2 regions of the Priestia sp. KCTC 13724 genome follow, and region 1 is predicted to be linked to the other one. Evidence: a T-box and tRNA genes for the amino acid it is inferred to sense, from the RefSeq annotation. Region 1 holds a T-box; the other holds one or more tRNA genes.
What was found. The T-box of region 1 lies ahead of ileS (isoleucine--tRNA ligase). A T-box ahead of a tRNA ligase gene usually reads a tRNA of that ligase, here a tRNA-Ile.

Region 1 (11,569 bases):
TCATTCTGGATGGCAAGGAACAGTTAAAGATATTGCGGGTGAGATGATTCGAAAATGGGTACAGGAAGAGCAAATACTCGTTGAAGATATTTATGCTGCTGTAGGGCCAGCGATTGAATCATGCTGCTATATTGTCGATGACCGCGTCATTTCAGCAGTGAATGAAGTAGCGTCGTCAGCGGACGTATATGTGCAAATTTCTCCGAATCAATATCGACTAGATTTGAAAAAACTAAACGTTTATTTGATGAAAAAAGCTGGTGTTAATGAAGCAAATATTATCGTTTCATCCCATTGTACAAGCTGTGAAGATGATCTATTCTTTTCGCATCGTCGCGATCAAGGTAAAACCGGTCGTATGTTTAGCTTTATAGGTTTTAAGGAGGATTGACTACATAGTGACAGCAAGCGTAGCAAGCAATTTAGAACAAGTAAAAGAACAAATTAACCTAGCCTGTGAGAAGGTAGGGCGTCACCCAGAAGAAGTAAGGGTTGTAGCCGTAACAAAATACGTTTCTACTGAGCGCGCACAAGAGGCCGTAGAAGCAGGCCTTATACATCTAGGAGAAAATCGTGATGAGGGCATGACGGAGAAGTATGAGGAAATTGGTGACAAGGCCACATGGCACTTTATTGGAACGCTCCAAACGCGTAAAGTGAAAAATATTATCAATCAAGCATCGTATATTCATTCGTTAGATCGTTTATCGCTAGCAAAAGAGATTAATAAGCGAGCGAGTAAGCCAGTAAAATGCTTTGTACAGGTAAACGTTGCGGAAGAAGAATCTAAGCATGGGCTATCAGCAGATGAGGTTGTTCCATTTATTCAAGCATTAGAGGAATACCCAAATGTTCAAGTTGTTGGGTTAATGACAATGGCTCCTCATACGGACGATGAGAAGGTATTAAGAAATTGTTTTAAAGGTTTAAAAAAGCTACAGCAAGAAATTCAAACTCTTAATTTACGCTATGCTCCTTGCCAAGAGCTTTCAATGGGAATGTCAAATGATTACCAAATTGCTATTGAAGAAGGAGCAACATTTATTCGATTAGGAACCACACTGGTTGGTTAAGAACGTTAAGGAGGTGTCAGGCGATGAGTATGAAGAATCGTTTTAAAAATTTTTTTGCCATGGATGATGAGACAGAAGAGTACGTAGAAGAACGATATGAACAAAAAGAATATGACAATGAACCTGCTGCTGTTCAACCTTCTAAGACGCAAAAGCAAGTTAGCAGTCAGCAGCAACAGCAAAATGTTATAAGTTTGCAAAGCGTACAAAAATCATCGAAGATGGTCTTATCTGAACCACGCGTTTATGCCGAAGCCCAAGATATTACCGATCATTTAAAGAACCGCAAAGTCGTTGTTGTCAATTTACAGCGAATTCAGCGTGATCAAGCAGTAAGAATAGTCGACTTTTTAAGCGGAACGGTTTATGCTTTAGGTGGTGACATTCAAAAAATCGGAACCGATATTTTTTTATGTACGCCAGACAATGTCGATGTTAGTGGTAGCATTTCAGATATGCTCACTGAACATGAAACAAGCAACGTAAAGAGGTGGTAACCGTATATGGAAATCGTACTTAGGATTTTGCTTCAGTTAATCGAGATTTATTCATGGGCGCTCATTATTTACATTTTTATGTCATGGGTTCCCGACATTCGCGCATCTCGATTTGGACAAATGCTGGGAAGCATTTGTGAACCTTACCTTGAGCCGTTTCGACGAATCATTCCTCCGCTTGGAATGGTTGATCTCTCACCACTGGTAGCTATTCTTGTGTTACGCTTTGCAAGTGGTGGACTCGTATCGCTATTTAGAATGTTAGGGTTCATATAAAAAGGAATCATTTGATTCCTTTTTTACATACGAGCAAGGAGAGTAGACATGTCTATTTATCAACATTTTCGAGAAGAAGAACGAGCATTTATTGACCTCGTATTAGAGTGGAAAGAAGATGTTCTTAATCAATATAGTCCAAAGCTGACGGACTTTTTAGACCCACGCGAGCAGCAAATTGTTTCAGCTATCATTGGAACAGAAGGAGAAGTGCTTGTTTCGTTTGACGGTGGAAGTGAACAAGGAGAACGAAAGCGAGCGCTTTTATATCCTGATTATTATGAGGTGGGAAATGAAGATTTTCAACTGAGCTACTACGAGCTGCACTATCCTAGTAAATTTGTTACGGTTGAGCACCCTCAAGTGTTAGGAGCATTAATGTCGCTTGGGTTAAAACGGTCAAAGTTTGGTGATGTTTTGGTACAAGATGAGCGCATACAGCTGGTTATTGCCGATGAAATATCTTCTTACGTGGAAGCAAACTTCACGTCAGTGGGTAAAGCCAAAATATCTCTTGTAAAAAAAGACCGCACAGAGTTACTTCAAGTTCAAAGTGAATTTCAGGAAAAAACGTATACTGTATCATCCATGCGGTTAGACGTTTTACTATCTACCATTTACAATTTATCTCGTCAAAAGGTGCAGCCGTTTATTGGAAGTGGAGCGGTAAAAGTAAATTTTAAAACGGTTGAACAGCCTTCTTTTGAGTGCAAAGCAGATGATATACTTTCACTAAGAGGTTTTGGTCGAAGTAAAGTTATATCAGTTGAGGGGAAAACAAAAAAAGATAAGTGGCGAGTAATTGTAGGGAAACAACAATAACAAAAATTGTAAGCAGGAAACAAAAAAAATATGTCGAATATTCCATTACAAACAATGTAATGAGACAACGTGGAGGTGGCCTACATGCCTTTAACCCCTTTAGATATTCATAACAAAGAATTTAATCGTGGGTTTCGTGGATATGATGAAGACCAGGTCAATGAATTTCTTGACCAAGTAATTAAGGATTACGAATTAATTATTCGTGAGAAAAAAGAATTAGAAGCGCGAGTAACTGAGCTTACTGAAAAGGTAGGGCATTTTACTAACATCGAAGAAACGCTGAATAAATCAATTTTAATTGCTCAAGAAGCAGCAGAAGACGTAAAGCGAAACGCAGAGAAAGAAGCGAAGCTAATTGTAAAAGAAGCGGAAAAGAATGCTGACCGCATTATCAATGAAGCTTTATCAAAGTCTCGTAAAATTGCGATGGATATTGAAGAGACCAAAAAGCAGTCAAAAGTATTCCGTACGCGTTTTAAAATGTTAATTGAAGCCCAGTTAGAAATGTTAAACAGTGATGATTGGGATCAATTAATGGACTATGAAATGCCTGCGTTAGAAGAAAAAATTGACTAGTCAAGACAGAACCTTGACTTCTTTCGTTTTGTTGTCATATAATTTGGTAACAGATGAAATTTCATACGTATAGTACGGAGATAGGGACAGTAGTTTCTTACATGATTACGTTTAGCGAACCGAGGAAGGTGAGAGCTCGGTCTAATCTAAGAAACGAATATCACCCTGGAGTATTGCTGCTGAAACGAAGTAAGCAGCGACGTGTTATTCACGTTACGAATGCTGAGAGGACAAATGGAAGTGCTGTTTGTCTACAAGGGTGGTACCGCGGGAGACCTTCTCGTCCCTTTTTGGGATGAGAAGGTCTCTTTTTGTTGTAGCTATATACGGAATGAAATTTACGATTTTATGGAGGTTAGAACTTTGGAATATAAAGATACGTTATTAATGCCGAAAACAGAATTTCCGATGCGTGGAAATTTACCAAATCGTGAGCCACAAATGCAAGAAAAGTGGGCGGGAATGGACATTTATGCAAAAGTTCAAAAGCGTACAGAAGGTCGTCCATTATTCGTGTTACATGATGGCCCTCCTTATGCAAATGGTGATATTCATATGGGGCATGCACTGAATAAAATCTTAAAGGACTTTATCGTTCGCTATAAATCCATGTCAGGTTTTTGTGCCCCTTATGTACCTGGTTGGGATACGCACGGTTTACCGATTGAAACAGCTTTAACAAAGAATAAAAAAGTCAACCGTAAAGAAATGAGCGTTGCTGAGTTCCGTAAGCTTTGCGAACAGTATGCATGGGAGCAAGTGGAAGGTCAACGTGAACAGTTCAAACGTTTAGGTGTGCGTGCTGATTGGGATAACCCTTATGTGACGCTTCAGCCTGAATACGAAGCTCAGCAAATTAAAGTATTTGGAGATATGGCGAAAAAAGGCTATATCTACAAAGGACTAAAACCAGTTTATTGGTCTCCATCTAGTGAATCAGCGTTAGCAGAAGCTGAAATTGAATATTATGATAAGCGCTCTGCGTCTATTTACGTGGCGTTTAATGTAAAGGATGGTAAAGGCGTAGTGGAAAGTGATGAGAAATTTATCATCTGGACAACAACGCCATGGACAATGCCGGCAAACTTAGCTATTGCTGTAAACCCAGAGCTTCAATATAGCGTAGTGGCCGTAGATGGTGCTAAATACATCGTGGCATCAGAACTTGTTGAGACCGTTGCAAAAGAGATTGAATGGGTTGAATATGAAGTAGTGCGTACTATGAAAGGTGCTGAACTTGAGCACGTAGTAGCAGAACATCCAATTTACAAGCGTGATTCTCTACTCGTTTTAGGTGACCATGTTACAACTGATGCGGGTACTGGGTGTGTTCATACGGCTCCAGGACACGGGGAAGATGACTTTATTGTGGGTCAAAAATACGGTTTAGGTGTACTTTGTCCAGTTGACAGCAAAGGTCATATGACAGAGGAAGCGCCTGGATTTGAAGGCTTATTCTATGATAATGCGAACAAGGCCATTACTGAAAAGCTTCAAGAAGAAGGCGCCCTGTTAAAGCTATCATTCATCACGCATTCATATCCACATGACTGGCGTACGAAAAAGCCGACAATTTTCCGTGCAACAGCGCAATGGTTTGCATCAATTAAAGACTTCCGTAAAGAGCTATTAGAGGCAGTAGAAAAAACACAGTGGGTTCCTGCTTGGGGCGAAACTCGTCTTTACAACATGGTTCGTGATCGTGGAGACTGGTGTATTTCTCGTCAACGCGCATGGGGCGTACCAATTCCTGTGTTTTATGCTGAAAATGATGAGCCGATTATTACGGATGAGACAATTGAGCATGTATCAGAGCTGTTCCGTCAGCATGGTTCAAACGTATGGTTTGAGCGTGAAGCAAAAGATTTATTACCGGAAGGCTTTACTCATCCTGGTAGTCCAAACGGTCATTTCACAAAAGAAACGGATATTATGGACGTATGGTTTGATTCTGGATCTTCTCACCAAGCTGTACTTGAAGAGCGTGAAGGGTTACAGCGTCCGGCTGACCTTTATCTAGAAGGGTCTGACCAATATCGCGGTTGGTTTAACTCAAGCTTATCTACAAGCGTTGCTGTAACGGGTGAAGCACCTTATAAAGCCGTTTTAAGTCATGGTTTTGCTTTAGATGGTGAAGGTCGTAAAATGAGCAAATCACTTGGTAACACGGTTATTCCAGCTAAGGTTATGAAACAGTTAGGTGCAGATATTCTACGCTTATGGGTAGCGTCTGTTGACTACCAGGCAGATGTACGCGTATCTGATAACATCTTGAAACAAGTAGCTGAAGTATATCGTAAAATTCGTAATACGTTCCGCTTTTTATTAGGAAACCTAGCAGATTTCAATCCACAAACGGATGCGATTTCAGTAGATCAGCTTCGTGAAGTAGATCGTTACATGCTAGTTAAGCTCAATAAATTAGTGGATAAAGTGAAGAAATCATACGATGCATATGAGTTCTCAAGTATTTATCATGCAGTTCATAATTTCTGTACGATTGATATGAGTTCGTTCTATTTAGATTTTGCAAAAGACGTATTATATATCGAAGGTGCAAACAACGTAGAGCGTCGTAGCATTCAAACCGTTCTTTACGAAACGCTACTATCTCTAACAAAGTTAGTATCTCCAATCCTTTCTCATACAGCTGATGAGGTATGGGTTCATATTCCAAACGTAGAAGAAGAAAGCGTCCAGCTAGTTGATATGCCAGAAGTGAAAGAAATTGCTGGTGCAGATGAGCTCGAGAAAAAATGGGATGCGTTTATGGAACTCCGTGACGAAGTGTTAAAAGCACTTGAACAGGCTCGTAATGAAAAGGTAATCGGAAAATCTCTTGAAGCTAAGTTGACTCTATATCCAAACGCTGAGACGAAGCAATTGTTAGCGTCTATCTCAGAAAACGTAGGTCAATTGTTTATCGTTTCAGGCTTAGAGGTTGCTGGTGACGTAGCAGATGCGCCGGAAACTGCACAGCGCTTTGAGCACGCAGCAATCGTTGTGACACCTGCTGAAGGAGAAAAATGTGAACGTTGTTGGACAGTTACAACAACAGTTGGTTCAGACTCAGCTCATCCAACATTATGTGCAAGATGTGCAGATGTGGTGAAAACGAACTACGTTCAGCAGTAAAGCGGAAAAAGAGGCTGGGACATAAGTAATTCAGCCAATGATAAACCTGAACGATTGAGAGTTTCTCACTTTTAATCGTTCAGGTTTTTTTGATTGTGAAAATAATGTTGGAAACAGGGTGGAATGGAGCGTAGGACACTCGACTCCTGCGGGAAAGAGAGGGAAAACGGAGATCCCGCAGCGCAGTGAGGAAGCTCAGGTTCCTCCCCGCGGAAAGCGAGTGACCGTAGCGCAATGGAACGAACGTGTTGAGACAAACTAAAGAGATGGGAACAGCTAGTGTTCGTCTTTTAGAAGCAATCATTTTGTTATGTCCCAAACTCTTTTTTGGGAAAAAAGACTGTACGAAATTCCCAACACGTATTGTTATGAGGTTTTTGAAGGAAGGAAAAACTTGTCGTGTTGCAATCGTCTCAATATCGGTAACGATAAAATCAATAAGATTGATTTCATCGATAAGGAGGCGGTTTAATGTACGAGCAGTACCTTTCAATTGGACAAGAACTATCAGTTATAAAGGAAGAACTACAAGAACGCCTAATTCAATATGATGGTAATACGAATGAGATGAAATATGAACCCTATAAAGAACGATACGTTATTGATATGATTAAAGCAGATTTAAAAGATGTAGAGCGAGCTTTAGCAAAGCTTGATGTCGGAGCGTTTGGAATCGATGAAAATACGGGGGAACAAATGTGTATTCACAAATTAAAAGTCATCCCAACCGCCAGAACGGAACAAGATTTATTTGTTTTATGGTAAGAAGCGAGAAAAAATATAAAATATATGCTAAAATGCTGTAGTATGGATTCGTTTGACTTTACGGCAGGAGGAAACGGCTTTGTTTTATTATATGATTGCTTTGGCTATTATTATTTTTGACCAGTTAACAAAGTGGATTGTAGTTAAAGAAATGGAACTTGGTGAAAGTATTCCGGTTATTGACAACTTTTTGTATATTACTTCACATCGAAATAGAGGAGCAGCTTGGGGCATTTTACAAGGACAAATGTGGTTTTTTTATGTTATCACCATTATTGTTGTCATAGGGCTTATCGTGTATATTCGGAAGATAAATAAAGCGGATAAGTGGCTTGGAGTAGCGCTTGGACTGATGTTAGGTGGAGCAATAGGGAACTTTATTGACCGTGTTTTTCGCCAAGAAGTGGTGGATTTCGTTAATACATACATTTTCACATACGATTTTCCAATCTTTAACGTTGCAGATTCAGCATTGGCAGTTGGTGTTGGTATTATGTTTATCCTCACGTTATTTGAAGGAAAGCAAAAGAAGGAGAGCACGAAAGAATGAGCGTAGTTGAAATTGTTATTGAAGAAGGACAAAAAAGTGAACGTATCGATAAGGTATTAGCAACTGCTAATACAGAATGGTCACGTTCACAGGTTCAGCAGTGGATTAAAGATGAGTTTGCAAAAGTAAACGGCGATACGGTAAAAGGAAACTATAAATGTAAAGTTGGGGACGTTGTTACATTAGAAGTGCCTGATTTAAAAGAACCGGACATTGTTGCCGAAGAAATGGACCTAGATATTTATTATGAAGATGAAGACGTGCTAGTCGTAAACAAGCCTAGAGGTATGGTTGTTCATCCAGCTCCAGGTCATTATACTGGGACCCTTGTAAACGGCTTAATGGCTCACTGCAAAGATTTATCTGGCATTAACGGAGTAATGAGACCAGGGATTGTACACCGTATTGATAAAGATACGTCTGGACTGCTAATGGTGGCAAAAAATGATATGGCTCATGAATCACTTGTAAATCAGCTCGTTGCTAAAACAGTAACGCGACGTTACAAAGCGATTGTACACGGCGTTATTCAACATGATCATGGTACAATTGATGCACCAATTGGCCGCGATAAGCAAGAGCGTCAAAGTATGACTGTTACGGATGATAGATCTCGCGATGCCGTAACGCATTTTACAGTATTGGAACGCTTTAAAGATTTTTCATTAGTGGAGTGTAAGCTTGAAACGGGAAGAACGCACCAAATTCGCGTTCACATGAAGTACATTGGTTTTCCTCTTGCAGGAGATCCAAAGTATGGGCCAAAAAAGACGCTTCCTATTGAAGGACAAGCCCTTCATGCTGGAGTGTTAGGTTTTGTTCACCCTCGTACAAACGAATATATTGAGTTTGAAGCACCTGTACCAAAAGTATTTGAAGAAATGCTGGAGCTACTTAAAAAAAGAAGTTGACAAGAAGTAATGAAACTGTCATACTGTAGATAACTTAATGAGAACCTTTAAAGACAGTCCCGTGAGGCTGAGAAGGAAACGTACAAAACGTGGGTTTTTTTATACCCTTTTCTACAGATAAACGTAGGCGTTTTAATCCTCTCACCTTAGCGGTAGAGGATTTTTTTATGTCATAATTGGGGTGAAGAACAGATGAATGTAAAAGCAACTGTACTAGATGACCAAGCAATTCGTCGCGCATTAACAAGAATCGCGCATGAAATTATTGAAAAGAATAAAGGCATTGATAACTGCGTGCTTGTTGGAATTAAGACACGCGGAATTTATATAGCAAAGCGTCTAGCTGAGCGCATCGAACAAATTGAAGGAAAAACGCTACCGGTTGGAGAGCTAGATATTACGCTTTATCGAGATGATTTATCAAAAGTAACGAATAACGATGAGCCGCTTGTAAAGGGGTCGGATATCCCGACGGATATTACAAGCAAGAACGTCATACTGGTTGATGACGTATTGTACACGGGTCGTACGGTTCGTGCAGCGCTGGATGCGCTCATTGATATCGGCAGACCCGAGCTGATTCAGCTGGCTGTGCTTGTGGATCGAGGCCATAGAGAGCTTCCAATTCGTGCAGACTACGTGGGGAAAAACGTACCAACAGCGAAGTCAGAAAAAATTGCCGTTCAGTTAGCAGAAATTGATGAACTGGACCAAGTAGCTATTTACGAAAAATAATATACACGCCCTTTTAAACGGTAGTCCCGTGAGGCTGCAAAAGGGGGAAACACTGCGTGAAGCGAATGATTCGTCATGTTGCTTCATGCTGTGGAAACCTCTTTGCGCACTTGTGTAAAGAGGTTTTTTTATGGGCGTAAAAGGAGAAGAGAAGAATGAAACAACAGATTGTACTTGATATACACGATCGACCAAGTCCGGTAAAATGGTTAGCCCTTAGTATTCAGCACCTGTTCGCGATGTTTGGAGCGACGATTTTAGTTCCGTTTTTAGTAGGATTAAGCCCGGCAGTAGCACTTGTATCAAGTGGAGTGGGGACACTGGCATTTCTACTGATTACAAGAGGGCAAGTACCCGCTTACCTTGGGTCATCCTTCGCGTTTATCGCACCAATTATTTCAGCGAAAGCAACGCTTGGACCTGAACAGGCCATGGTCGGTTGTTTCCTAGCAGGGCTAGTATACGGAATTGTAGCCCTTGTTATTAAAGGAACAGGAATTAACTGGGTTATGAAGCTATTGCCACCGATTGTAGTAGGGCCCGTTATTATTGTGATTGGCTTGGGCTTAGCTAACACGGCTGTAAGCATGGCGATGAATGATGCTGATGGGAATTATAGCAGTCAGTACCTGCTTGTCGCGCTTGTTACGCTCGCTATTACGGTTATTTGCTCAGTATACTTTAAAAACATAATTAGCTTGATTCCAATCTTCATTGGAATTGTTGGTGGCTATCTGTTTGCCTATACACAAGGCTTAGTAAGCTTAAAAGAAGTAAAAGAAGCACCATTCATTGCAGTCCCAGATTTTTATATCCCATTCGTGTCCTACACGCCATCGATTTCGCTAGGCATCATTCTAGTAATGGTTCCTGTAGCGGTAGTGACGCTTTCAGAACACATTGGACATCTGCTTGTGCTAAATAAGATTGTCGATCGTAACTACATCGAAAAGCCAGGTTTGCATCGTACGGTGTTAGGTGATGGAGTTGCAACGATGCTTGCAGGTTTAATGGGAGGTCCTCCGAATACAACATACGGTGAAAACATCGGCGTACTTGCAATTACAAGAGTGTTTAGCGTTTTTGTGCTAGGAGGAGCAGCGGTCATCGCCATCTTGTTTGGATTTAGTGGAAAAGTGACAGCGCTGATTTCGAGCGTACCTTCACCAGTCATGGGCGGTGTATCAATCCTCTTGTTTGGAATTATTGCCGCATCAGGACTGCGCATGATGGTTGACGGACAGGTTGACCTTGGAGATAAACGCAACTTAGTCATCGCATCCATCATTCTCGTATTGGGAGTTGGAGGAGCACACCTGGAGCTTTCTGAACAAGTACAGATCGATGGAATGGCACTTGCAACTATTGTAGGAATCATCTTAAACCTTGTACTACCAAAATCGAAAGAGCAGGAAGCTGTGACTTCAGAAGTAGAAGAAGTACAAGAAAATCAAAAAATTTCATAAACGCCTTTTAAAAGAAATCCAGAGAGGTTTCCAAGGGTGTAGTACAGCGCGTCAAAGACGATGCTTGTTTTCTCACACCCTTTCTATATCAAGAAAGGGTGTTTTTTATTCCACTTACACTGCTAAATAACGTTTAACAAGTTTAACTAACAATCAGTAGAGATGAAGAAAGTCTTCACTGATGGAAGTTCAATTTTATAAAAAGTGAATGAGATGAAACAAAATGGAGGGAATCGATATGAAACATTTAGTGACAGTCTCAACGCTAGAAGTAAATGAAATTCTACAAATCTTAAGTGATGCTGAAAACTATCGAGTAAATCAACGAGGGTGGTACCCGAAGGAAAAGATGTTTGTGGCAAACCTATTTTTTGAAGCGAGCACGAGAACGCGCTGCAGTTTTGAAATGGCTGAGCAAAAGTTAGGTTTAACAACCATCCCTTTTGAAGTGACAACGTCAAGTGTCCAAAAAGGAGAAACTCTTTACGACACCATTGAGACGCTAGCAGCCATTGGAGTTCAATCGGTGGTCATTCGCCATCCAGAAGATCGCTATTATGAAAAGCTTCAAGAACAAGTATCGATTCCAATTCTTAATGCAGGGGATGGCTGTGGTCAGCATCCAACGCAGTGCCTGCTGGATTTACTCACGATTCAGCAAGAGTTTGGGTCTTTCAAAGGCTTAAAAATTGCCATTATGGGGGATTTGAGGCATAGTCGCGTTGCCCGTTCAAACGCTGAAATGTTAACAAAGCTAGGC
Region 2 (11,569 bases), on a different contig from region 1:
ACTTATTAAAGATATTTTGTCCACGATATTCAATTTCACCAGACGTTTTTACAATTGGACTCATTTCAACCATTCGATTTAACGTTTTAATATACGTAGATTTCCCGCATCCTGATGGACCAATAATGGCTGTTACTTCATTTTCATGAATATCTAAATCAATGTTTTTTAACGCTTGATTTTCTCCGTACCATAAGTTTAAACCTTTTGTTTTATAAACAATTTCTTTTGGTTTGTTAATGGGATTTATATTTTCCTCTGTCATTTTTTGATCGATTGTGATTGTCATGGAAAGCTCCCCCTTCATCCTACTATCATCATTCAATTAAGCTTAATAACGCTTTTGAAATTTGTTACGAATAAATACAGCAATGGAGTTCATTACAATTAAGAACACTAATAACACGATAATTCCTGCTGCTGCTACGCTTTGGAAGTCTGCTTGCGGTCGACTCGTCCAGTTATAAATTTGCATCGGTAAAGCCGTTGCGGTATCTAATACACCAGCTGGCAAGAAGGCAATGAATGTAGGCAAACCAACTACTACAAGCGGTGCTGTTTCCCCTACCGCTCTTGATAAAGCTAAAATGCTTCCTGTTAAAATACCAGGGATTGCTGCCGGCAGTACCACACGGTAAATCGTTTGCCACTTAGTTGCTCCCATTCCAAACGAAGCTTCACGTAAATGAGTTGGCACTGACCTAATGGCTTCCTGTGCCGCTACTACAATAACCGGTAAGATTAACAAACTCATTGTTAATCCAGCTGCTAAAATACTTCTTCCTAACGATAACTCACGAACAAAAATGGTTAATCCCAATAATCCAAACACAATTGAAGGTACACCTGCTAAGTTAGAAATGTTTAATTTAATGAAATCATTAAATTTATTTTTCTTTGCGTACTCTTCCAAATAAAGCGCTGTTCCTACTCCTAAAATCAATGATACTGGTGCAATGACAGCCATCAGCCATAAGGAGCCAACTAGTGCCGCTTTAATTCCAGCATCTTCTGGTCTTCTCGATGCAAAGTTTTGTAAAAAACCTGTATCAAGCCAGCCTAATCCTTGAGTCAATACCCGATATAAAAGCATACCCAGAACTGCTAATCCAAAAATCGTTGCACAGAAAAAAATGAACCTTAAAATACTATTTTTTAATAACCGCCCATGCATACGTTGTTGTACTTGCTCGCGATCCACGTACATAATTAGTACTCCTCCCTAAAGCGCTTTGTAATAAACTGAGCTAGTAGGTTCATAATGAGTGTAAAGACGAATAACGTCATTCCCACAGCATAGATACTGTAATAAACAGTCGTTCCATACCCTGCATCTCCCGTTGCAACCTGAACGATATACGCAGTCATCGTTTGAATTGAACCCGTTACGTCTAGTGCCATTGTCGGCGTAGCTCCACCAGCTACTGTAACAATCATCGTTTCACCAATTGCACGCGAAATACCGAGTACAAACGATGCGATAATTCCTGACAGAGCTGCTGGTAACACCACTTTTAATGCCACCTCTAAACGTGTTGCTCCTAAAGCTAAAGCTCCTTCTCTCATTGATTGAGGTACAGAACTCATTGCATCTTCTGATAGAGAAGCAATCATAGGAATAATCATGACACCAACTACAATACCTGGACTTAAAGCATTAAATAACCCTAAATCTGGAATAACATCTTTTAAAAGCGGTGTAACAAATGTTAAAGCAAAGAATCCATATACAATTGTTGGAATACCTGCTAATACTTCTAAAATCGGTTTAATAATACGTCTTGTTCGATCCGACGCGTACTCACTCAAAAAAATTGCTGCTGCTAATCCAACTGGAATAGCAACGACCATTGCAATTACAGTAATCAATAGCGTTCCCGTAACAAGTGGTAAAACTCCAAAGTTACCTGCTTTCTCAATAAACGGAAGCCATTTTTGACCTGTAATAAACTCAACAAAAGATACTCTTTCAAAGAACATAATTGTTTCAAAAATTAATGTGAACAAAATCCCCACGGTTGTTAATGCGGATACAGCAGCCGTACAGAAAAGCAAAATTGGCATCACTTTCTCTATAATCATTGATGCTCCTTTTTTTGATTTATTTTGCTTTATTAATTCTCGAATCGAACCCTTCTTAGTGTTGCCATTATTCGCTAAAGCCAATGTAGTAAACTCCCTTCCATCGCATGGAAAGATGAGAAGCAAGCGTTGCGCTGCTCCTCATCTTCATTTGTCTATTTCTTTAAACCTTCAAGCGTTTTTAACTGCTCGTCATATTCTTCATCTTTTAAGCTCACATAACCTACTTCTTCAGCAAGCTCTCCTGCATTTTCAAGCGTAAATTTAACATAGTCATATACTTGCTCTTTATCTTTTAGTGCTCCAACACTTGCATAAGTAAATAGCGGACGAGATAATGGTGCGTATTCACCGCTCATAACGGTCTCTTTTGTTGGTTCCACTGGACCGTTTCCACCATCAATTGGTACAACTTTTAACTTATCTTTGTTTTCAGAGTAATACGCGTAACCGAAGTAACCAATTGCGTTTTTATCACCCGTTACACCGTTTACCAACACGTTATCATCCTCTGATAATGTTGCAGACTCTGTAATTTCTTTTCCATCTAAAATTACTTCATCAAAGTAATCAAATGTCCCAGAGTCATGTCCTGGAGAATAGAATTTAATTTCTTCATCTGGCCAGCCTTCACGAATATCAGACCATTTTTTTGCTTTTCCATCGTTAACCCACATTTTTTCTAGTTCTTCAACTGTTAAATGATCAACCCAATCATTTTCTTTATTGATAACAACTGATAGTCCGTCGTAAGCTAGTTCAAACTCTTGAACGTCTACGCCGCCTTCTTCAGCTGCTTTCTTTTCTTCATCTTTAATTGGACGAGATGCGTTACTTAAATCCGTTTCACCTTTTGTGAATTTTTCAAATCCACCGCCCGTTCCAGACAAACCAACGGATACTTGAACTCCAGGTTGAGTTGCCATATATTCTTCGCCAACTGCCTCCATAATTGGATACACAGTAGATGAACCGTCAATTGCCACATTTCCTTTTAATTGTTCACCTGAGTCACCAGCGTCACTTCCTTGACCGCCGCCACATGCTGCTAGCACAACTGATGATCCGATTACTGCTGACATTGCTAGAAATTTAAAGCTTTTCATTCTCAAATTCCTCCTACGACATTTCGTTGTTTTGTCCTACAAGCTATACATTAAAGCCCAACTATTAATTCCGTTTTAAGCAAATGTAAAGCTTTTGTAAATCAAGGTCTTTTTACTTAAACCAATGGAAAAACAACAGTCTTTTTTCTTATTTTTGGATTTTATTCTATGTTCTTACTACTTATATTTAGAAATGTTATTCCCTTAAGAAAAAAGAGCATATAAAAAAAGACGCTGAGGTTTCAGCGCCTTTTTTCTTTGCTATTCTTCTGCATTTGTAGCTTCTGCATCAATTACTTGTTGCTGTTGTTCTTGCTCATCTACTTCCTTTTCACCCTTTTGCTTTAAATCAAAGTATAAATCCATTGATTCACGAGCAAGTTCTTTTGTAATATTATTCGGGCTACTTGGTGTGAATGCTGAAGGAACAACTACTGCCATTGCTACTTCTGGGTTATCTGCCGGAGCATAAGCGATAAATGTAGAATTATTAATTGCAATTGGATCCCCGCCATTCGGGTTTTTCTCATAAGCCTGTGCCGTACCAGATTTTCCAGCTGGATTATAAGGAGCGCTTGCAAATGCTGCATATCCACTTCCACCTTGCTCTTGAGTTACCCTCTTAAGTCCACTTTGTACAGCTTTAATATATTCCTGCTTCATAGTAATTCGGTTTAATACTTGCGTTTCGAACGAGTATTCAACACCGCCAATTTCTTCTTCTTTAATTGTTGGTTTCCGAATTTCTTTTACAATCTGAGGCTTAATACGATAGCCACCGTTTGCAATTGTTGATGCGTATTGAACAACTTGAAGAGGCGTATACGTATCATATTGACCAATAGCTAAGTCAAGAGCTGTACCCGGGATGCTGCTTCCACCTTGGAAGCCCGTCGCTTCATTATCAAGCTCAATACCAGTAGACACACCAAGACCAAATTGACTGTAGTACGAGCGAAGCTGCGCAAACGTATTTGCTTTAATTGGTAAAGAACCATTATATCGATACTGCACATCAGCCATCGCCATAACCGTTTTAAACATAAATACGTTTGACGATTGTTTTAGTGCTGTAGAGTAATTGATTGGTCCCATATTTTTAAAGGATTTCTTTTCTTTCGTTCCCGCAAACTTAATTGGCTCGTCGACAAAGATTGTATTAGTTGTAATTGCACCAGAATCTAACCCTGCTAATACAGTAGCCCCTTTTACTACAGAGCCCATCGTGTATGAAGTTGATAAATTCCCTAATGCAAAATCTTCAATTTTAGCAGCACCTGTTTTGGAATCCGTTGTATATCTCTTACCTGCCATTGTTAGGATTTCACCCGTATTCGGATCCATCATAACAACAAACGCTCGGTCTAAAAATCTTGTACCAGACATTTGTTTCTTCTCAATTAATTGTTTTGTAATAGCTTCTTCTACTGCTTGTTGAAGCTCTATATCAATAGTTAACACTAAATCACTTCCGCGCTGCCCTTCAGTTAATTGTAAGGTATCGATAAGATTTCCGCTTCGATCCGTTATATATTGAACCTGCTCTTTTTGACCTTTAAGCTGTGATTCGTATTCTTTTTCAAGATAGCTCGTACCGACTTGATCATTACGACTGTATCCTCTGGACAGATAGTAGTCCACTTTATCTCTTGGAAGACCTTCATTGGCTGATGATACATTCCCTAAAAGTGTACGAAGCGTACCGCCTTGTGGGTAATAGCGTTCCCAGTAAGTGGTTGTATCAACACCTGGAAGCTGCGATAAATTTTCACTAACAATAGCAAATTCAGCCGGCGTTACGTTTTTCTTAATAATTTGAGGAGTTTGGGCATAACCCGCTTCCATTTGTCTTTTAATTGCCAAAACTTCTAAGTCATCAGCTAATGTTTGTAAATCTCGCTTTGTAATGCGGCTTAATTGACGGTTATAAAGCTCTTCATCCGTCATTTCTCCCGCTTCTACTTTACTTCGGTCACTATCACTGATTTTCTTTTCAGCTTCTTTTGGATTGAGCATAATCCAATAATCTTTTAAATCACGCTCTGTGATTTTTACAATGTCCTCAGCATTTTCATCCACTGTTTTTTCTGGTACATCAATTGCATCCGTTGAGTAAGGAACATCAATTAACTTTGCTAATTGTCGAGCGATTTTCAATCGCTCTTCCGCAGTGTTACCTTGGAAGCGCGTATATGTAATCGCATTTAGAGGTGTATTGTCGACAATCACACGATTATAACGATCGTACATTCTACCTCGCGGAACCGGAGTATTAACGGTTACGTCCTCGGTACGCTCAACTTCACGTTGGTAACTTTCCCCATGTACAATTTGTACTAAACCTAAACGTAATATCAGTACCGAAAACAGCGCAAAGATGCCTAGAAATAAAATGTTCATCCGAAACGAGACATGACTTTTACGTTTATTTTTCTTTTTCATTTCTTCACCTACAATTTATCAACATATATATAATCTCATCATAATTTTTTCATTTTGGCAAATAAATAGACACCTTAAAGGTGTCTATTTATGCTGTGTCTATTGTAAAAGAATTTTGTGCTAATTTCTATAGTACAAAGTAATTATCTATCCCCATTATGCTGGAGATTCACCGTCTCCTTCATTTAAAGCTGGCTGTGTAACCGACTTAGGGGTGTGTTTGTTCGTAGGTTGAGAAATGTTGCGAACACAGAAGTAAATACAACAGTGTCCTGCGCCGATAACAGCTAACAGTATGGGTAAACTTTGCTGTTCATTAAAAAAGACCACAGCAATGAGAAAAGAGCCAATTGAAATAATGCGTCCAATATTTAAGAATACATCTCGAACAACAATATACTCAATACGTTTAGAAACAATGTCTTTAGCTCGACCAATCACATCATACGTTAAGGACATATACGGTACCAGCAAAATAGGGTAGCCGATTGCGATACAAATCGCATATAAAATGAGGTTTGTATATGATAAGTTAAACAACAATAGAAAGACTGAACCATACAGAAGGATTCCACCTGCCAAAATAAACTTTAAGCGGTCTTTTTGTTTAATAAACCTAGAAGCAACATAGTACGCAACAAAAGCTACAGCTGAATTTACCAGCCCAAACGTACCAAGTGCGAGTTCACTGTCAGTTGTAATAAAAACCAATACTGACACCACGAAAATGAATGTCCCTTCTCTAATTCCTTGAAATACGTGTGCATATAAGATTCTGCGCCAGTCTCGATTGTATTTCCTTTCTCTTAGTACTTCTCTAAATTTATATACGCCCTCAGCTGGACGTCTTTGTAAAAAGAAGCTAAGGACAACTGCACAAACAAACATTAGGAGTGAAACGCCAAAGACCACACGATAACCAATGTATTCGTATAAGCTAGCAATAATAAAGCCCGCTCCTAGAGGTCCAATCATTCCAGCAAACGAATTTAATACTCCTAGAAAACCATTGAAAAAGTCCCGTGTATCAGGTTCTGTAATTTCAAACGTTAACACGTTAAATGCTAACCAATAAAATCCATACCCTATTCCTAAAAGAGCACCGAGAAGAATTAAAAATTCATCGGCACGGTCGCCTACCATCAACACCACGATATAGAAAACAGATAGAAACGAAACACCTAATCGAAGCACAACGACTCGATCAATTTTTTTAGCCCACCTTCCTGCTAAAATAAAGGTTAATGGCTGAAAGATAACAATGACTAAATTATAAATCGCTAAAGCAGAAAACTCTCCTGTTTGTTTCCATAAATACACGTTTACAAATGAATTGGAAATTGAAATTGCTAAAGCATATAGCCCTCCAATGATAAGTAATAACAATAAATCTTTATTAACTTCTACATCTCCAACAACTTTTTTTAATAAAGGCATATAAAAAACTCCTTTTCTCTTCTACCCCTAGTGTGTGAAAAAGAAAAGGAGATATGTAAAAGAATTGGAAAACAAAAAAACCAGTAAAGGCAATAATTGCTTTACTGGTTTTTTCTCTCATTATTTTGCTGCTGCGTAGCGTTTTGCAACTTCGTCCCATTTAATTACATTAAAGAATGCTGAAATGTAATCTGGACGACGGTTTTGGTAGTTTAAGTAGTAAGCATGCTCCCAAACGTCTAGTCCTAGGATTGGTGTTTTACCTTCCATTAGTGGGCTATCTTGGTTTGGTGTACTTGTTACTTCTAATTCACCGTTGTTTACAACTAACCAAGCCCAGCCAGAACCGAAGCGTGTAGTTGCTGCTTTAGCGAATGCATCTTTGAATGCGTCAAAGCTTCCAAACTTACTGCTAATTGCGTCTGCTAACTCGCCTGTTGGCTCGCCGCCACCGTTAGGGCAAAGAATTGTCCAGAATAATGAGTGGTTAGCATGTCCACCACCATTGTTACGTACTGCTGTACGGATATCTTCTGGTACAGCATCCATATTTGAGATTAACTCTTCAACACTTTTAGAAGCTAAATCAGCTTTTCCTTCTACTGCTGCGTTTAAGTTTGTAACGTAAGTGTTATGGTGTTTCGTATGGTGAATGTTCATCGTTTCTTTGTCGATGTGTGGTTCAAGTGCATCATATGCATAAGGTAATTGTGGTAATTCGTAAGCCATGGGTAATTCCTCCTTTAAAATATATACCTAATTTGGTGAAAGAAAACTCACCTCATGTTTTTAGATTAGCAAATTTAACCTACGCTTTCAATGAAAAAGCATTTAATCATCACTTATATTTACCTGTTTCCCACTGTCTATCCTATTTAAACGTAAAATTTTATTTGAAAACAAAATAAAAAATCTTTCTTCACAATTGTAAAGAAAGATTAATCAACAATATGTATGGCGGAGGAAGAGGGATTCGAACCCCCGCGGGCTTTAACACCCCTGTCGGTTTTCAAGACCGATCCCTTCAGCCGGACTTGGGTATTCCTCCAACCTTTTCATGGTGGACCCTGCAGGACTCGAACCTGCGACCGGACGGTTATGAGCCGTCTGCTCTAACCAGCTGAGCTAAGGGTCCTTGGCTCCACAGGTAGGACTCGAACCTACGACCGATCGGTTAACAGCCGATTGCTCTACCACTGAGCTACTGTGGAATAATAGTATGTATGCTTTGTCACTTAAAGGAATAGCGGCGGAGGGGATCGAACCCCCGACCTCACGGGTATGAACCGTACGCTCTAGCCAGCTGAGCTACACCGCCATGGCTCCACAGGTAGGACTCGAACCTACGACCGATCGGTTAACAGCCGATTGCTCTACCACTGAGCTACTGTGGAACGATATAACATTTATTAGCGACATTAAAAATTTAACATGCTTTTAATTAAAAGTCAACAAATTATTATAAAACAACGATAAGAAAGTAAATAATCATTGCCGCCTGTATAATTCCTTTTGAAATAGCACCGCTGAAAAAGCCAACTAACGATCCAAAACCAATCTTTATAGCATTTTGAAAATTCGTACGGTGTACAACTAACTCACCAATCACCGCCCCTAAAAATGGGCCAATTAATATACCAAGCCCAGGAATTAAGAATGGACCAACCAACAATCCAATGGTGCTTCCCCAAATACCCGCTTTTGTTCCACCGAACTTTTTAACACCAATTAGATTTGCCAAATAATCAGCGGCAAAAAGTGCTGCCACAAGCAGACCTTGAATAAGCACAAACAAGAAAGTATATGGTTCAAAACTATAGAAAAACCCGTACAATAAAAATCCAAGTGCTACAAACAGTACGCTTGGAATAATAGGATAGACTAATCCAATAAATGATACAACAAAACAAATTGCAATGAGTGTCCAATATAAAAAGTCCAACTTAACACGTTTCCTTTCATCTCAATCTCTATTTACTATTATTATCAAACAGTATACACTGTAACAACTTTTTTGATAATAATATTCCATAAAAAAGAGCAACTCGTTAACGAGTCGCTCTTTTTAGCTTATTGAGATTTTTGAGTCACACTCTTTTGATTTTCTCCTAACACTGCTTCTGCAATATTAACTGCGTGATCTCCAATACGCTCTAAGTTACTAATAATGTCAACAAATACAATACCAGCTGAGCCTGTGCAAGCACCTTCGTTTAAGCGTAAAATATGCTTTTTACGAAGTGAACGCTCCATGCTGTCGATTTGATCTTCTTGTTGCATTACGTGAACGGCTTTTTCACGATCGTTGTTCTCTAGTGCTGCAACAGCTTCTTTAACTGTTGAAATTGTTAGTTCAAACATTTCTGCTAAATCTTTATTAGCTTCAGATGTTACCTTTACTTTGTTAGTAATTTGATAATCAACAAGCTCTACGATATTTTCAAAATGATCTCCAATACGTTCAATATCACGAGCCGTGTCTAAAAGCATTGAATGCTCTTCACTTTCTGAAGCTGACATAGAAGAAGAAGAAAGTAAAATTAAATAGTTAGTAATTTTTTTATCTAAATTGTTAATGGCATCTTCAATTTGTAAAGCCATATCAGAATGCTTATGTTGCTTCGTTTTCAAATAATTGTTTGCTTCTTCTAATCCAATTGTTGAGAATTGCCCCATACGAACGAGCTCTTCTTTTGCTTGTCCTAACGCAATTGATGGTGATTGTTCAATAAAAACTGGATCTAGATGTTTCGGTTTAAAGTCAACTAACGCATCGTCTCCAGGAATTACTTTTGTTACGATTAAAGCCAATAATCCAATAAACGGAAATTGAATAATAGTATTCGTGATGTTAAACGTTCCGTGTGCAAAAGCTATCGTCATCTCTGGGTTTAATGCTAATGTATCTTGTAAATATAAAACAAACTTTGTGAACAGCGGTAAAATAATTAAGAAGATAACTGTTCCAATAATATTGAACATTACATGAGTTAACGCTGCGCGTCTTGCCGCAACGCTTGCACCAATGGATGCTAAAATTGCCGTAATAGTTGTACCAATATTATCACCAAACAATACCGGTAACGCTGCATAAATATCGATTGCTCCTTGGCCAAATAGCTCCTGTAAGATACCAATTGTTGCACTTGAGCTTTGAACGATAACCGTAAATACTGTACCGATGACAACACCTAAAATTGGGTTATCACTCATACTTACTGTTAAGTCTTGAAACGCTTGAAGGGAACGAATTGGCTTCATGCCATCGCCCATTAGCTCTAAACCAAAGAATAACATCCCAAAGCCAAATACGATTTGACCAAAGTTTTGAACTGGCTTGCTTTTAAAGAAGAATAGCATGAGAGCACCTACAGCTAAAATCGGTAGCGCATAGTCTGAAATTTTAATACCGATAATGAAAGCTGTAACGGTTGTCCCGATATTCGCTCCCATGATAACGCCAATGGCTTGGCGTAAGTTCATAAAACCAGCACTTACTAACCCTACGGTAATAACAGTCGTTCCGGAACTACTTTGAATAAGTATGGTAACTAAAATCCCTGCTAACACACCCATAAATGGGTTGGTTGTAAAACGATCTAGTATATCGCGTAATTTATCTCCAGCTGACTTTTGTAAGCCATCACCCATGAATTTAATCCCAAACAGGAAAATCCCGAGGCCACCGATAAATTCAAATATCATCTTCTGAACATCTAGTTCCAAAGAATTTCACTCCTATCTCTACAGTCTCATTTTTCGACAGACATCTACAAGTCCCACATAATTATTAACGTAAAATAAATGTTGTGTAAACGCTGATTCTAAAAAATTTACATTATCTTAACATTTCATTTACATAACACAGCATCCACATAAAAAAAGTCATTTTTTCACACTTTCATTATGAATATAATGGTAAAATAAAAAGCAAATGTTACTAAAATAAGGAGCTTTGCCCATGGAAATGTTTCGCCGCTTTTTAATAAGTACATACCTTCCAAAAAAAGCAGTGATGCTTCGGTTTGAACATCCAAATAAAACCATTGGGTATGTTTTATTGCTAACTGCTTTTTCATTACTACCAGCTTTGCTTTTTATGATACCCACAATTGTAAGCGGTTATCAAAACGCCGTTCAGCATATTGAAACCCCATCCACCGCTGTTTACCTTGAGGATTTCAAACTGTATGAAAAAGAAAAAAGAAATGTTTCTAGTTCTTCGTTTACTCTAGATTCCACCATTACAACTGAGGAGATTTCAAGTGCACCGCCTTTATATGGAATAGGGTTGCTAAAAGATGGTGTCTTTCTTGCCATTAAGGGCCAAGTACAGGTCTATTCATACGAACTTTTAGGATGGAATTCTTTAAGTAAAGAAAATCTTTTACATCACTTAAAAGATATTAAAAATACACTTTTTATCTTCATTCCTCTCTCTGTCTTTTTATTATTTTGTTTAACAGCAGGATTAAAGTTTATTCAAATTACACTGTTTGCTG

Region 2: it has a tRNA-Ile gene. The T-box ahead of ileS (isoleucine--tRNA ligase) is inferred to sense a tRNA for this amino acid. The anticodon was not compared.

The regions. Positions count from the first base shown of each region.
Region 1 is NZ_JBXDLD010000072.1:65,877-77,445, reverse strand. Features, by position in the region: gene pgeF (peptidoglycan editing factor PgeF) at 1-391, shown strand, start outside; gene AC1UFB_RS10350 (YggS family pyridoxal phosphate-dependent enzyme) at 399-1,073, shown strand; gene AC1UFB_RS10345 (cell division protein SepF) at 1,097-1,570, shown strand; gene AC1UFB_RS10340 (YggT family protein) at 1,577-1,846, shown strand; gene AC1UFB_RS10335 (YlmH family RNA-binding protein) at 1,895-2,668, shown strand; gene AC1UFB_RS10330 (DivIVA domain-containing protein) at 2,753-3,247, shown strand; T-box leader at 3,316-3,538, shown strand; gene ileS (isoleucine--tRNA ligase) at 3,611-6,382, shown strand; gene AC1UFB_RS10320 (hypothetical protein) at 6,501-6,644, shown strand; gene AC1UFB_RS10315 (conjugal transfer protein TraR) at 6,854-7,147, shown strand; gene lspA (signal peptidase II) at 7,227-7,697, shown strand; gene AC1UFB_RS10305 (RluA family pseudouridine synthase) at 7,694-8,608, shown strand; gene pyrR (bifunctional pyr operon transcriptional regulator/uracil phosphoribosyltransferase PyrR) at 8,801-9,343, shown strand; gene AC1UFB_RS10295 (uracil-xanthine permease family protein) at 9,499-10,809, shown strand; gene AC1UFB_RS10290 (aspartate carbamoyltransferase catalytic subunit) at 11,048-11,569, shown strand, end outside.
Region 2 is NZ_JBXDLD010000171.1:254-11,822, reverse strand. Features, by position in the region: gene pstB (phosphate ABC transporter ATP-binding protein PstB) at 1-265, opposite strand, end outside; gene pstA (phosphate ABC transporter permease PstA) at 332-1,207, opposite strand; gene pstC (phosphate ABC transporter permease subunit PstC) at 1,210-2,166, opposite strand; gene AC1UFB_RS19220 (PstS family phosphate ABC transporter substrate-binding protein) at 2,238-3,188, opposite strand; gene AC1UFB_RS19215 (peptidoglycan D,D-transpeptidase FtsI family protein) at 3,450-5,630, opposite strand; gene AC1UFB_RS19210 (MFS transporter) at 5,787-7,067, opposite strand; gene sodA (superoxide dismutase SodA) at 7,188-7,796, opposite strand; tRNA gene AC1UFB_RS19200 (tRNA-Ser) at 8,023-8,115, opposite strand; tRNA gene AC1UFB_RS19195 (tRNA-Ile) at 8,126-8,202, opposite strand; tRNA gene AC1UFB_RS19190 (tRNA-Asn) at 8,204-8,278, opposite strand; tRNA gene AC1UFB_RS19185 (tRNA-Met) at 8,312-8,385, opposite strand; tRNA gene AC1UFB_RS19180 (tRNA-Asn) at 8,387-8,461, opposite strand; gene AC1UFB_RS19175 (DUF456 domain-containing protein) at 8,527-9,009, opposite strand; gene AC1UFB_RS19170 (Na/Pi cotransporter family protein) at 9,138-10,793, opposite strand; gene AC1UFB_RS19165 (DUF1189 domain-containing protein) at 11,029-11,569, shown strand, end outside.